3 regions of the Cognatiyoonia sp. IB215182 genome follow, and region 2 is predicted to be linked to each of the others. Evidence: riboswitches for the same ligand, from Rfam matches in the RefSeq annotation. Region 2 holds a riboswitch; each other region holds the start of a gene.
What was found. Region 2 has a riboswitch for thiamine pyrophosphate ahead of thiM (hydroxyethylthiazole kinase). Riboswitches for the same ligand answer to the same signal wherever they lie in the genome.
Positions count from the first base shown of each region.

Region 1: linked by a shared signal. The riboswitch ahead of thiB (thiamine ABC transporter substrate binding subunit) and the one ahead of thiM (hydroxyethylthiazole kinase) in region 2 are both predicted to bind thiamine pyrophosphate.
Region 3: linked by a shared signal. The riboswitch ahead of SLH47_RS24330 (bifunctional hydroxymethylpyrimidine kinase/phosphomethylpyrimidine kinase) and the one ahead of thiM (hydroxyethylthiazole kinase) in region 2 are both predicted to bind thiamine pyrophosphate.

Region 1 is NZ_JAXBMB010000005.1:331,775-335,043, reverse strand. It holds gene SLH47_RS12415 (thioredoxin family protein) at 1-259, shown strand, start outside; gene aroC (chorismate synthase) at 269-1,372, opposite strand; TPP riboswitch at 1,720-1,820, shown strand; gene thiB (thiamine ABC transporter substrate binding subunit) at 1,857-2,846, shown strand; gene SLH47_RS12400 (thiamine/thiamine pyrophosphate ABC transporter permease ThiP) at 2,822-3,269, shown strand, end outside.
Region 2 is NZ_JAXBMB010000002.1:379,275-382,543, reverse strand. It holds gene thiD (bifunctional hydroxymethylpyrimidine kinase/phosphomethylpyrimidine kinase) at 1-373, opposite strand, end outside; gene thiE (thiamine phosphate synthase) at 370-1,008, opposite strand; gene thiM (hydroxyethylthiazole kinase) at 999-1,784, opposite strand; TPP riboswitch at 1,820-1,908, opposite strand; gene SLH47_RS05570 (TIGR02453 family protein) at 1,951-2,628, opposite strand; gene SLH47_RS05565 (TfoX/Sxy family protein) at 2,640-2,984, opposite strand; gene SLH47_RS05560 (MAPEG family protein) at 2,984-3,269, opposite strand, start outside.
Region 3 is NZ_JAXBMB010000021.1:31,389-34,657, forward strand. It holds gene SLH47_RS24325 (hypothetical protein) at 842-1,051, opposite strand; TPP riboswitch at 1,466-1,570, shown strand; partial or broken gene SLH47_RS24330 (bifunctional hydroxymethylpyrimidine kinase/phosphomethylpyrimidine kinase) at 1,616-1,729, shown strand; gene SLH47_RS24335 (FAD-dependent oxidoreductase) at 1,726-2,700, shown strand; gene thiS (sulfur carrier protein ThiS) at 2,684-2,878, shown strand; gene SLH47_RS24345 (thiazole synthase) at 2,881-3,269, shown strand, end outside.

The DNA.
Region 1 (3,269 bases), on a different contig from region 2:
GACCTGCCGGGCGCAGGAACGTGTGATCGGCCAGTTGCGCGCCGACAATCCGGCCTATGACGCAGCCATCACATTCATCAACGTCGATTGGGACGAGTATGGCCGTGGCGAACTGGCCACAGAACTGAACATCCCGCGCCGGTCGACACTTGTTGTGATGAAAGGCGACGCAGAGCTTGGCCGCATCGTCGCCCGCACATCGCAGCGCGACATTCAGGCGCTGATGGATACGGCGCTGGAGGCGAGCACCGCCAGCTAGGGGGCGTCCCTAACCAATCTGGCCGCGCACGCCACCCGTTTGGCCACGATCCAAGAGCAGGTGATCGAGGATCACACAGGCCATCATCGCCTCACCCACCGGGACGGCGCGGATACCGACGCACGGGTCGTGACGCCCCTTGGTGATCACCTCGGTCTCGGTCCCATCCATGCGGATCGACTTGCGCGGGGAAAGGATCGATGACGTCGGCTTCACCGCAAACCGCACGACGATATCCTGCCCCGTGCTGATCCCGCCAAGGATGCCGCCCGCGTGGTTGGAGCTGTATTCCGGCCCGCCTTGTCCCATGAAAATCTCATCCGCATTGTCCCGCCCCGTCAGCGCGGCGGCGGCCATCCCCTCACCAATCTCCACGCCTTTCACCGCGTTGATCGACATCATCGCGGCGGCAAGATCGGTATCGAGCTTCGCATAGACCGGCGCCCCGATCCCGGCAGGCACGCCACGCGCCACCACCTCAATGATCGCACCGACCGAGTTATGGTCGTCCTTGCGCAGCCATTGCAGGTACTCTTCCCACTCTTTCGCGGCCTCCGCATCGGGGCAAAAGAAGTCATTCTGATCAATCTGCGCCCAATCCATCCGCGACCGGTCGATCTGCTTCGCACCCATCTGGGTCATGTAACCCTTGATCTGCACATTCGGCGCAATCGCCCTAATCGCCTCACGCGCCACACCACCCGCCGCCACGCGCGACGCCGTCTCACGCGCTGAAGACCGGCCCCCACCGCGATAATCCCGCACCCCGTATTTCTGGTGATAGGTGATGTCGGCGTGACCCGGGCGAAACGTATTCGCGATATCGCCGTAATCCTTCGACCGCTGATCGGTGTTGCGGATCATCAGCTGGATCGGCGTCCCCGTCGTCTGCCCCTCAAACACGCCCGACAGGATTTCAACCGCATCCGGCTCATTCCGCTGGGTCGTATTCTTGTTCAGCCCTGGCCGCCGCTTGTCGAGCCATTGCTGGATCATCGCCGGTTCCAGCGGCACCTGCGGCGGGCAGCCATCCACGGTCGCGCCCAGCGCGGGCCCATGGCTTTCGCCCCATGTTGTGAACCGAAAAAGATGGCCAAAACTGTTGATCGACATAGGCGGGCTCCTGACTGACGGTCAGATAACCAGCACCTTGCGGAAAGCCAAGCTATTCTCGCAATCGGTCGCGTCGGCGCTTGGCAGATGATGTGATGAAGGTCACGATGCGGTCCACGATGATTACCAGCAATGCGGTGGCCCAGATTGGGATGTCATATGTCGTGGCCAGACCAAAGGCGTAATAGACGAGCCAAAGAAATGTTAGCTCAAGGCACAAAATAATTAGTCGCGTTCCCCCATGGGCGCCTCCTTTCTCCTGAATTTTGGATGTGAATACATGTTACTTTATGGGGCGCCAAAAAGCCAGTTCCATCTTGTGATTACTGCATTTTTCCCATAGCAAGAATGTCACCTCGGGGGGCCAATCCGGCTGAGATGCGTACCACGCGGACCCGTTGAACCTGAACCGGTTAAGACCGGCGGAGGGAAGGTATGGCAATCCCGCTTACCCCCAATCCGCCCGTCGCATTTGGAGGATAAGATGCCAAGACCGATCTATCTGCCAGCTGTCGCGGGACTTGCCCTTGCTGCTTCGGCTGCATGGGCCGAGACCCCGGTGCTGCAAGTGATGACCTATGACAGTTTCGTCAGCGAATGGGGGCCCGGCCCCGCGGTTGAGGCCGCGTTTGAGGAAACCTGCACCTGCGATCTGCAATTCATCGGCGCGGGTGACGGGGCCGCCTTGCTGGCACGCCTGCAACTCGAAGGGCCACGCACCGACGCCGATATCGTGCTGGGGCTTGATACGAACCTGACGGCCGCCGCGCGCGACACCGGCCTTTTTGCACCGCATGGGGTCACCGCCGATCTTAGCCTGCCGATTGACTGGACCGACCCTGACTTCCTGCCATTCGACTGGGGCTATTTCGCCTTTGTCGGCAATGCAGGCGACGACGCGCCCACCTCCCTGCAGGCACTCGCCGACAGCGATGTCCAAGTCGTGATCCAGGACCCCCGTTCATCCACACCGGGCCTCGGCCTTCTGATGTGGGTCAAGACCGCCTATGGCGATGAGGCCGACACCCTCTGGGCCGACCTCGCCGACAACGTCGTCACCGTCACCCCCGGCTGGTCCGAGGCCTATGGCATGTTCCTCGATGGTGAGGCGGATGCGGTTCTGTCCTACACAACCTCCCCCGCCTACCACCTGATCGCCGAGGATGATGCGAGCAAGGTCGCCTGGGGCTTTGACGAAGGGCATTACATGCAGGTCGAAGTGGCCGGAAAGGTCGCAGGCACCGATCAACCCGAACTCGCTGATCAGTTCCTGGCCTTCATGGTCTCGGACGCGTTCCAGAGCATCATCCCCACCACCAACTGGATGTACCCCGCCGTCACCCCGGCGGATGGGTTGCCGGACGGCTTTGACACCCTGCTGACACCCGCGAAATCCCTGCTTTTGTCGCCGGAAGACGCAGCAGCCAAGCGTGATGCGGCACTGGACGAATGGCGCGCAGCCTTGTCGCGATAACACCCGCCTGGCCCGGCGCCGTTGCGGCGGCGCTGGTCCTGTTGCTGACGCTGGGCACGCTGGCTGCCGTGGCGTGGCGGGCCGAATGGCAAGGCGGGTTGGCTGCCGCTGACTGGGCGGCGATCCGGTTTACGGTAAGCCAAGCGCTTGTCTCAGCGGCTTTGAGCGTGCTTCTGGCCATCCCCGTCGCCCGTGCGCTGGCGCGGCGGCGGTTTGTTGGGCGCAAGCTCCTGATCACGCTCCTCGGCGCGCCGTTCCTGTTGCCGGTTATCGTCGCCGTCCTGGGTCTCTTGGCCGTGTTCGGGCGTGGCGGCATCCTCAACAGCGCGCTCACCGGCTTGGGTTTTGAGCCTATCTCGATCTTCGGGTTTCACGGTGTCGTCCTCGCTCATGTCTTCTTCAACCTCCCGCTCGCCATTCGGC
Region 2 (3,269 bases):
GCGTCTTCACCGCATCGTCGGCCAGAAGAGGTGCGCCGCCCTTGGCAATCATGACCGGGTCAAGCACGACCGGCACATTGTCCGCATGTTTCGTCAATGCGTCAGCCACCGTCGCGGCGATATCCGACGTTGCGATCATACCGATCTTGACCGCATCAACGCGAACATCAGCAAAGACTGCTGCAATCTGTGCCGCAACAAAATCCGGCGGCACCAATTCAATCCATGAAACGCCTTGCGTGTTTTGAGCCGTCAGCGCAGTGATTGCGGTCATTGCATAGGCGCCATTGGCGGAAATTGCCTTGATGTCGGCCTGAATGCCCGCCCCGCCTGATGGGTCAGAGCCTGCGATGGACAAGACGTTGCGGATCATCTGAGATCTCCCATGGCTTGGTTGATTTCTTTGGCTGCCTTCTCCGGATCGGGCTGGCCACATATGGCGGAGACAACCGCCATCCCATCCGCCCCTGACATCTGGGCGTCGCGTGCATGTGTGGCTTTCAGACCGCCGATTGCCACTGTTGGAACAGGCGCCAACGCACACAGCGCGGCAAGGCCGTCCATCCCGATTGTCGGTTTGTGATCTGCTTTTGTGGCCGTCGCAAAGACCGTGCCAATGCCAAGATAATCGACGATACGCGGATCAACGGCGCTGACAGCGGCGGCGCTTTCGCAGGACAGCCCGACGATCTTGCCGGGCCCCAAGATGGCGCGCGCCTCTGCTGCGGCCATATCATCCTGGCCAACATGGACGCCGTCCACGTCAGCCGCCTTGGCAGCGGTGACGTCATCGTTGATCACAAAGGGAACACCCGTGCCGGCGAGCGCATCTTTGAGCGCCCCGGCCAGCGCAACCCGATCTGCGGTGCTGGCTGTCTTGTCGCGCAACTGCACGAAAGTGACGCCGCCAGCAACGGCCGCCGCGACCGTTCCAATGACGCCATGTTCGGCGCAAAGGATCGGGTCCGTCACCAGATAAAGCCGAAGATCGTTGGGGTTCAGTGCCATGTCACGCGGACCTCATCCAGATCACCGGGCGCAATGGCGGCAAGTTGATCGAGAAACGCCACCGCAAAGCTACCGGGCCCGTTGGTGCCCGGCCCTGCGCGCGCACCCGCCTCGGAAAAGTGGGTAAGGGCGGCGATGGTTGCGTCCATCGGGGTGCAGATTGCGGCATAGGCACCGATGAGCGCGGTCAGTGAGCATCCCAAGGCCGTGACTTTGGGCATCATCGCATCACCGCCGCTGATCTCCGCGTGCCGCGTGCCGTCAGTGACAAAATCAGTTTCGCCAGTGACGGCAACGACGGCGCCGTGTTCTTTCGCAAGATGAATGGCAGCACCTTTCGCAGCAGGAACGCTGTCACCGCTATCGGCCCCCTTTCCGGCAGCACCTTCCCCGGCGAGGGCGAGGATTTCGGAAGCATTGCCGCGAATGATCGTGGGCTGCAGGTCCAAAAGGTCTTGCGCCACCCGTGCACGATAGGGCGTGGCAAAATGGGCGACGGGGTCAAAGACCCAAGGTTTGGCCGAAGCATTCGCCGCTTCCGCCGCCTTTGTCATCGCCTCAACCCAAGGGGCGGACAACGTCCCGATATTGATCGTCAAGGCACCCGCAACAGGCACAAAATCCGCGATTTCTTCGGTTGCATGCAACATTGCGGGCGACGCGCCCGCTGCCAAGACGACATTGGCCGCGACATTCATTGCGACGTAGTTGGTGATGCAATGCACGAGCGGTGCTTGCGTGCGCAATGATTGGAGTGCTGCGTTGGGTGTTGTCATGTCTTTCCTCTCAAGCGGAAAGACGGGGGCCGCCATGGCTGCTGACCCTGCCTCCCTCCGCCAGCATTATCTGGTTCAGGTTCAAAGGGTACGTCTCAGCCTCGCGGCGCCCCTGGCTGTGAATGAGACTAGTGGGCGCCCCCGCAGTGTCAACAGAGCGGTGCGATCAGTCTGGCTGCATTGCGGCCGCGATCTCGGACATTAGGTGAAATACAGGCATCAGTTGGCGCAGATCTGCGATTGTTCGACCGACAAGGCCTCGTTCGGTAACCGAGGCGGGCGTGCTATTGTCGATCCAGGTGGCAAACCCCTTACGCCGGAGGGCTTCGGCATTTGGGTGATCTTTATCAAAGCCCGCAGGCACGCGTTTCAAATCAGGTTCGCCGATCCTGAAGCCTTGCTTGCACAGATCGTCGGTTAGCGCGATCAGCTTGGTACCCGTCCCGCCCCCCATTGCGGCGCGAAATGCCGGCAGACTCTCCTTGTCATACTGAAAGACACCGCATCCAAGTGTCAGCCTCTCTGGCGACAGGCCAAAGAACCACATCGGCGGTTGGCTAGTTTGTTGAGCGGGTGTGAATGCCATGTGCAAATGGGCATTGTAGGGTGTCTTGTCCTTGGAAAAGCGCACATCGCGGTGGATCCGAAAGACTTTGCTGGTGTGGTCCTGACCTGTCATCTCGGCCAGTGCCCCAACTATCGCATCAGCGAACTGCAGACCCGGCGCCTTGAGCTGCGCCTCATAGCGTGCCTTGTTCGCAGCAAACCAGTCTTTGGTATTGTTGGCCTTCAACTCTTTCAAAAAATGCAGAGCGTCCGGCGAGAAACAGTCAAATTGCGTCATCGCATCCTCGATCAGTCTTTTGCGGGAAGGGCGGCCGCGTGGGCGAGGCAAAGCTGCAACCAGCGCTGCAAGGCTGTGTCATCGCAATCTGCAGCGTCCACACGTACAAAACCGCCCAACTTGCGGCTTCCATGGATGACCTCGTTCGCGCTTGGATCAAGAAGCGCCGATGCTTCATTTGCCTTGCCTACGCGGAACATGAAACGCCCGACGCCGTCAATGTGCCGCCGCGCCCCGCACAGCATGTTGCCGTTCAAAAAGAAGCACTGCCCGCCCATCATCTGTTTTTCGGAAATCCCGACATGGGCGGCCAATGCGTTGCGCAAACGAGTGTTGAGACCTTCGTCAACCGGCATCAGAATGCCACGCCAAGCTGCCACAGGATTGCCAGCCCCAAGACGAGCAAAGTGATGTTGGTCAAACCTGCCCCGATCAGACGGCCCATGCTGTCGGCTGCTTTGCGCAGACCGAAATAATGGACAAGGCGCGCCAGGATCAACGCACCGCCACAGCCCAGCACCAGCCAAGGGGCGACGCCCGCAATCTCAGCCGCCGCAAGAGCCACGAGCGCAAGGGGGACATATTCCACAAAGTTCCCATGCGCGCGCATCAGTCGCAACAGATGGTCATCCTCACCATGC
Region 3 (3,269 bases), on a different contig from region 2:
GCCCGCTATCAGCAGCACGTCTCTGTCTTCGCCGCCTTGCAAGAGGGCGTTTGCCCCGGATCTCTGCGCCACGCATTGGATAGCACCCCGGCTGGAGTTTGGAAGATTCTTTCTTTGCCGGCAGCTTCCCCTGCTCGGTGTCTGGCCCACACAAAAATCTGCCTCTTTGCATCGGCATCAGTAATCATCGCATCCCCTAATCCGTTATCTTTCTTGTCTGACTGCTCAGACCCAAGCAAATTGAAGACTGCTTTATAACCAACCATCGACAAGTGAGAGCTAGGCTGCATTATTACGTGCATTGGGTACATACCCTATATTTTCCTATTTCTAACGGTCTCGATCGATTTTGCGCGGAAGACTTAACGCCCACCGACAAGAGGTGAACATAACTCACCGCTTTGCCCCGATGTCAGGTACGATCCGTTGGCGGCCATTCGCAATGCTCGCAACCAAAGGCTTAATTCACTGCAACTTATGGCAGTCGTTGGACGAATCTTCAGACAGATTTCTGTTGAAATACACACACCTGAACTTCCTATTCTTAAAACCAAGAAATGCGCTGGGAAAAGGAATCACGTAAAAACAACTCGCGCCTTTTTCCCACAGGTAGCATTCCAGTTTTTCTTTTGCCTTCGAATACACTCAGGCAAATCGTTATTTCTGCATACGACCTCGTTGCAGCATTGGGAAATACTGTGTTTGTATGTTTAGATAGCTATCGTCTATGGTGATATCTTGAACTCAAGCACCATCGTAAGTAGATGACAGTCGTGATAATCGCGATGGCCGAAAGGAATACGCGGTAACAGCGGTCATGCCGCGCATTTGGTTTCTCCGCTCAATCAGTGGTGCTTGCCATCCGCTGTCGGATCATGTCCTGCAGCGCCTGTATTTGCGCGTCCTCGTCGAGATCATCCGTGTCGCAGATGCGTGTTGCATCCGGAATCATCTGCAATATGCGCAGGATGTAAGAGGATGATCGCAGTGTCGCCCCGCGCTTGATCATATAGCCTGCATCAAGCCAGCCCTGACGGACCTTAGTGAGCAATTGCCGTCTCGACAGGGCCTCTCATCGCATCATCCTGAACACGATATCACCCGCACGCAGCTGTTCCCGGCACGGCAAGGCTTGGTTGAGAAGCTCGGCCAGTAGCAGGCCCTCGCTTGGCAGGTCGTCCCCTGGTCTAAGCCATTCATCCGCCGTTCATGCGCATCCTGCCAGAGACACGCATCAATGATACGCTGGGTGTGCCGCATGGTAAGGTATTCGTCATGATCAATGGGACCGCGGATCTGAACACTTAGCAAAAATCTAAAGCTGCCTCGGAGTACGGAAAACGAACATTAAGCTCACAATCAGGTAGGTGGCGGCGTAAGTCGACTATTTACGATAGTCACAAATCAGCCTGTGGTCACAGATATGCATGTGTTTGACTCATCCGTGCCGACTTGATACCCGCATCTTGAACCGTTGGGGTGCCTTGCGAAAGGCTGAGAGGCGCGACTGCGCTAACCCATCGAACCTGATCCGGGCAATTCCGGCGGAGGGAACGGTCTTTGCGAAAGCAGGCAGTTTTTTGCGCGGTGCCCATGGAAGCGGAGCACCGGGATGTCGCATAGCTATCTGCAAGACGCTATCGCGGTTGCGGACGAACTGGACGTCGGTAACGGCCATGGCCCGGTGCATCACTTCCACCGGTTCTGGCCGGCTTCGGGCAAAACTTGAGCCTTTGGTCGGTCATAGGTGCCGGGGTGGCGGGGCTTGCAGTGGCGACCGAGCTGGTGTCGCGCGGAGCGCAGGTTCAGGTCTTTGATCCCGCCGGGCCGCCCGGACCCCATGGCTGTTCGTGGTGGGCGGGCGGGATGCTGGCACCCTGGTGCGAGTTCGAGAACGCGGACGAGCCGGTTTTGCGTCTTGGTCAACAGGCCATCGATTGGTGGGCTGGCAAGGTCGACCTTCAAAGAAAAGGCACGTTGGTGGTCGCCGCCCGCAGGGACCGAGCCGATCTGCGCCGCTTTGCGCGTCGGACAGAGGGCTTCACCGAGGTCGGTGATAAAATCGTCGAGCTTGAACCTGATCTTCGTGGCTTCCCTCACGGCCTCTTCTTCGAGGCGGAAGCCAACCTGAACCCGCGCGAGGCACTTCAAACCTTGCATCAATCTCTCGTTGAGCGCGGAGTGGTGTTCCACCAAACACCTGCGCCCGAAGGCCTTTCGAACGCGATTGATTGCCGGGGGCTCAGCGCCCGCGACGCGCTGCCCGATTTGCGGGGGGTAAAGGGAGAGATGTTGGTGATCCGCTGCCCCGATGTCTCTCTGACCCGGCCCTTGCGCCTGCTGCATCCGCGCATCCCGCTTTACATCGTACCGCGTGGTGACGGGATCTACATGCTGGGCGCGACGATGATCGAAAGCGAGGACAGCAACCGGATCACCGCCCGGTCGATGCTGGAATTGCTCAGCGCCGCCTATGCGCTGAACCCCGCCTTCGGCGAGGCGGAAGTGCAGGAAATCGGGGTCGATTTACGCCCGGCCTTCCCCGACAACCTGCCGCGTATTCGCAGGCGGGGTGGCACGATCTACGCCAATGGGCTTTATCGCCACGGCTACCTGCTTGCTCCCGCGCTGGCCAAGGGCGTGGCGGACCTTGCGTTAAATAACATTCACTCGGAGATGGTCGATGAAGATTGTGCTTAACGGAACGGCGCGCGAGGTTGCAGCCACGACGCTCACAGATCTTCTGCAGGAGTGCGGGTATTCCGGACGCGTCGCCACCGCCGTCAATGAAGAATTTGTTGCTGCTGGCCTGCGCGCCAGCGTTGAACTGACCGATGGTGACCGCGTTGAGGTCGTCGCACCGATGCAGGGCGGATGAAGATGAAACCGTTTTACGGAACAGACCTGCCCAACCCGTTGATGCTAGGGACAGCGCAATATCCCAGCCCCGCGATTTTGGAGCAGACGTTTCGCGAAAGTGGTGCGGGCGTTGCCACGGTTTCTTTACGCCGAGAGGGCGCTGGCGGCAGCGGCCAGGCATTTTGGCAAATGGTTCAGGACCTGGGCGTGCATATCCTGCCCAACACCGCCGGGTGCCATACGGTGAAAGAAGCCGTCACCACGGCGCAGATGGCGCGCGAAGTGTTCAATACCAAATGGATCAAACTGGAATTGATCGGTCATACCGACAGCCTGCAACCGGATGTCTTTGAGCTGGTCGAAGCGGCGCGTATCCTGACCGACGAGGGGTTTGACGTGTTCCCCTACAC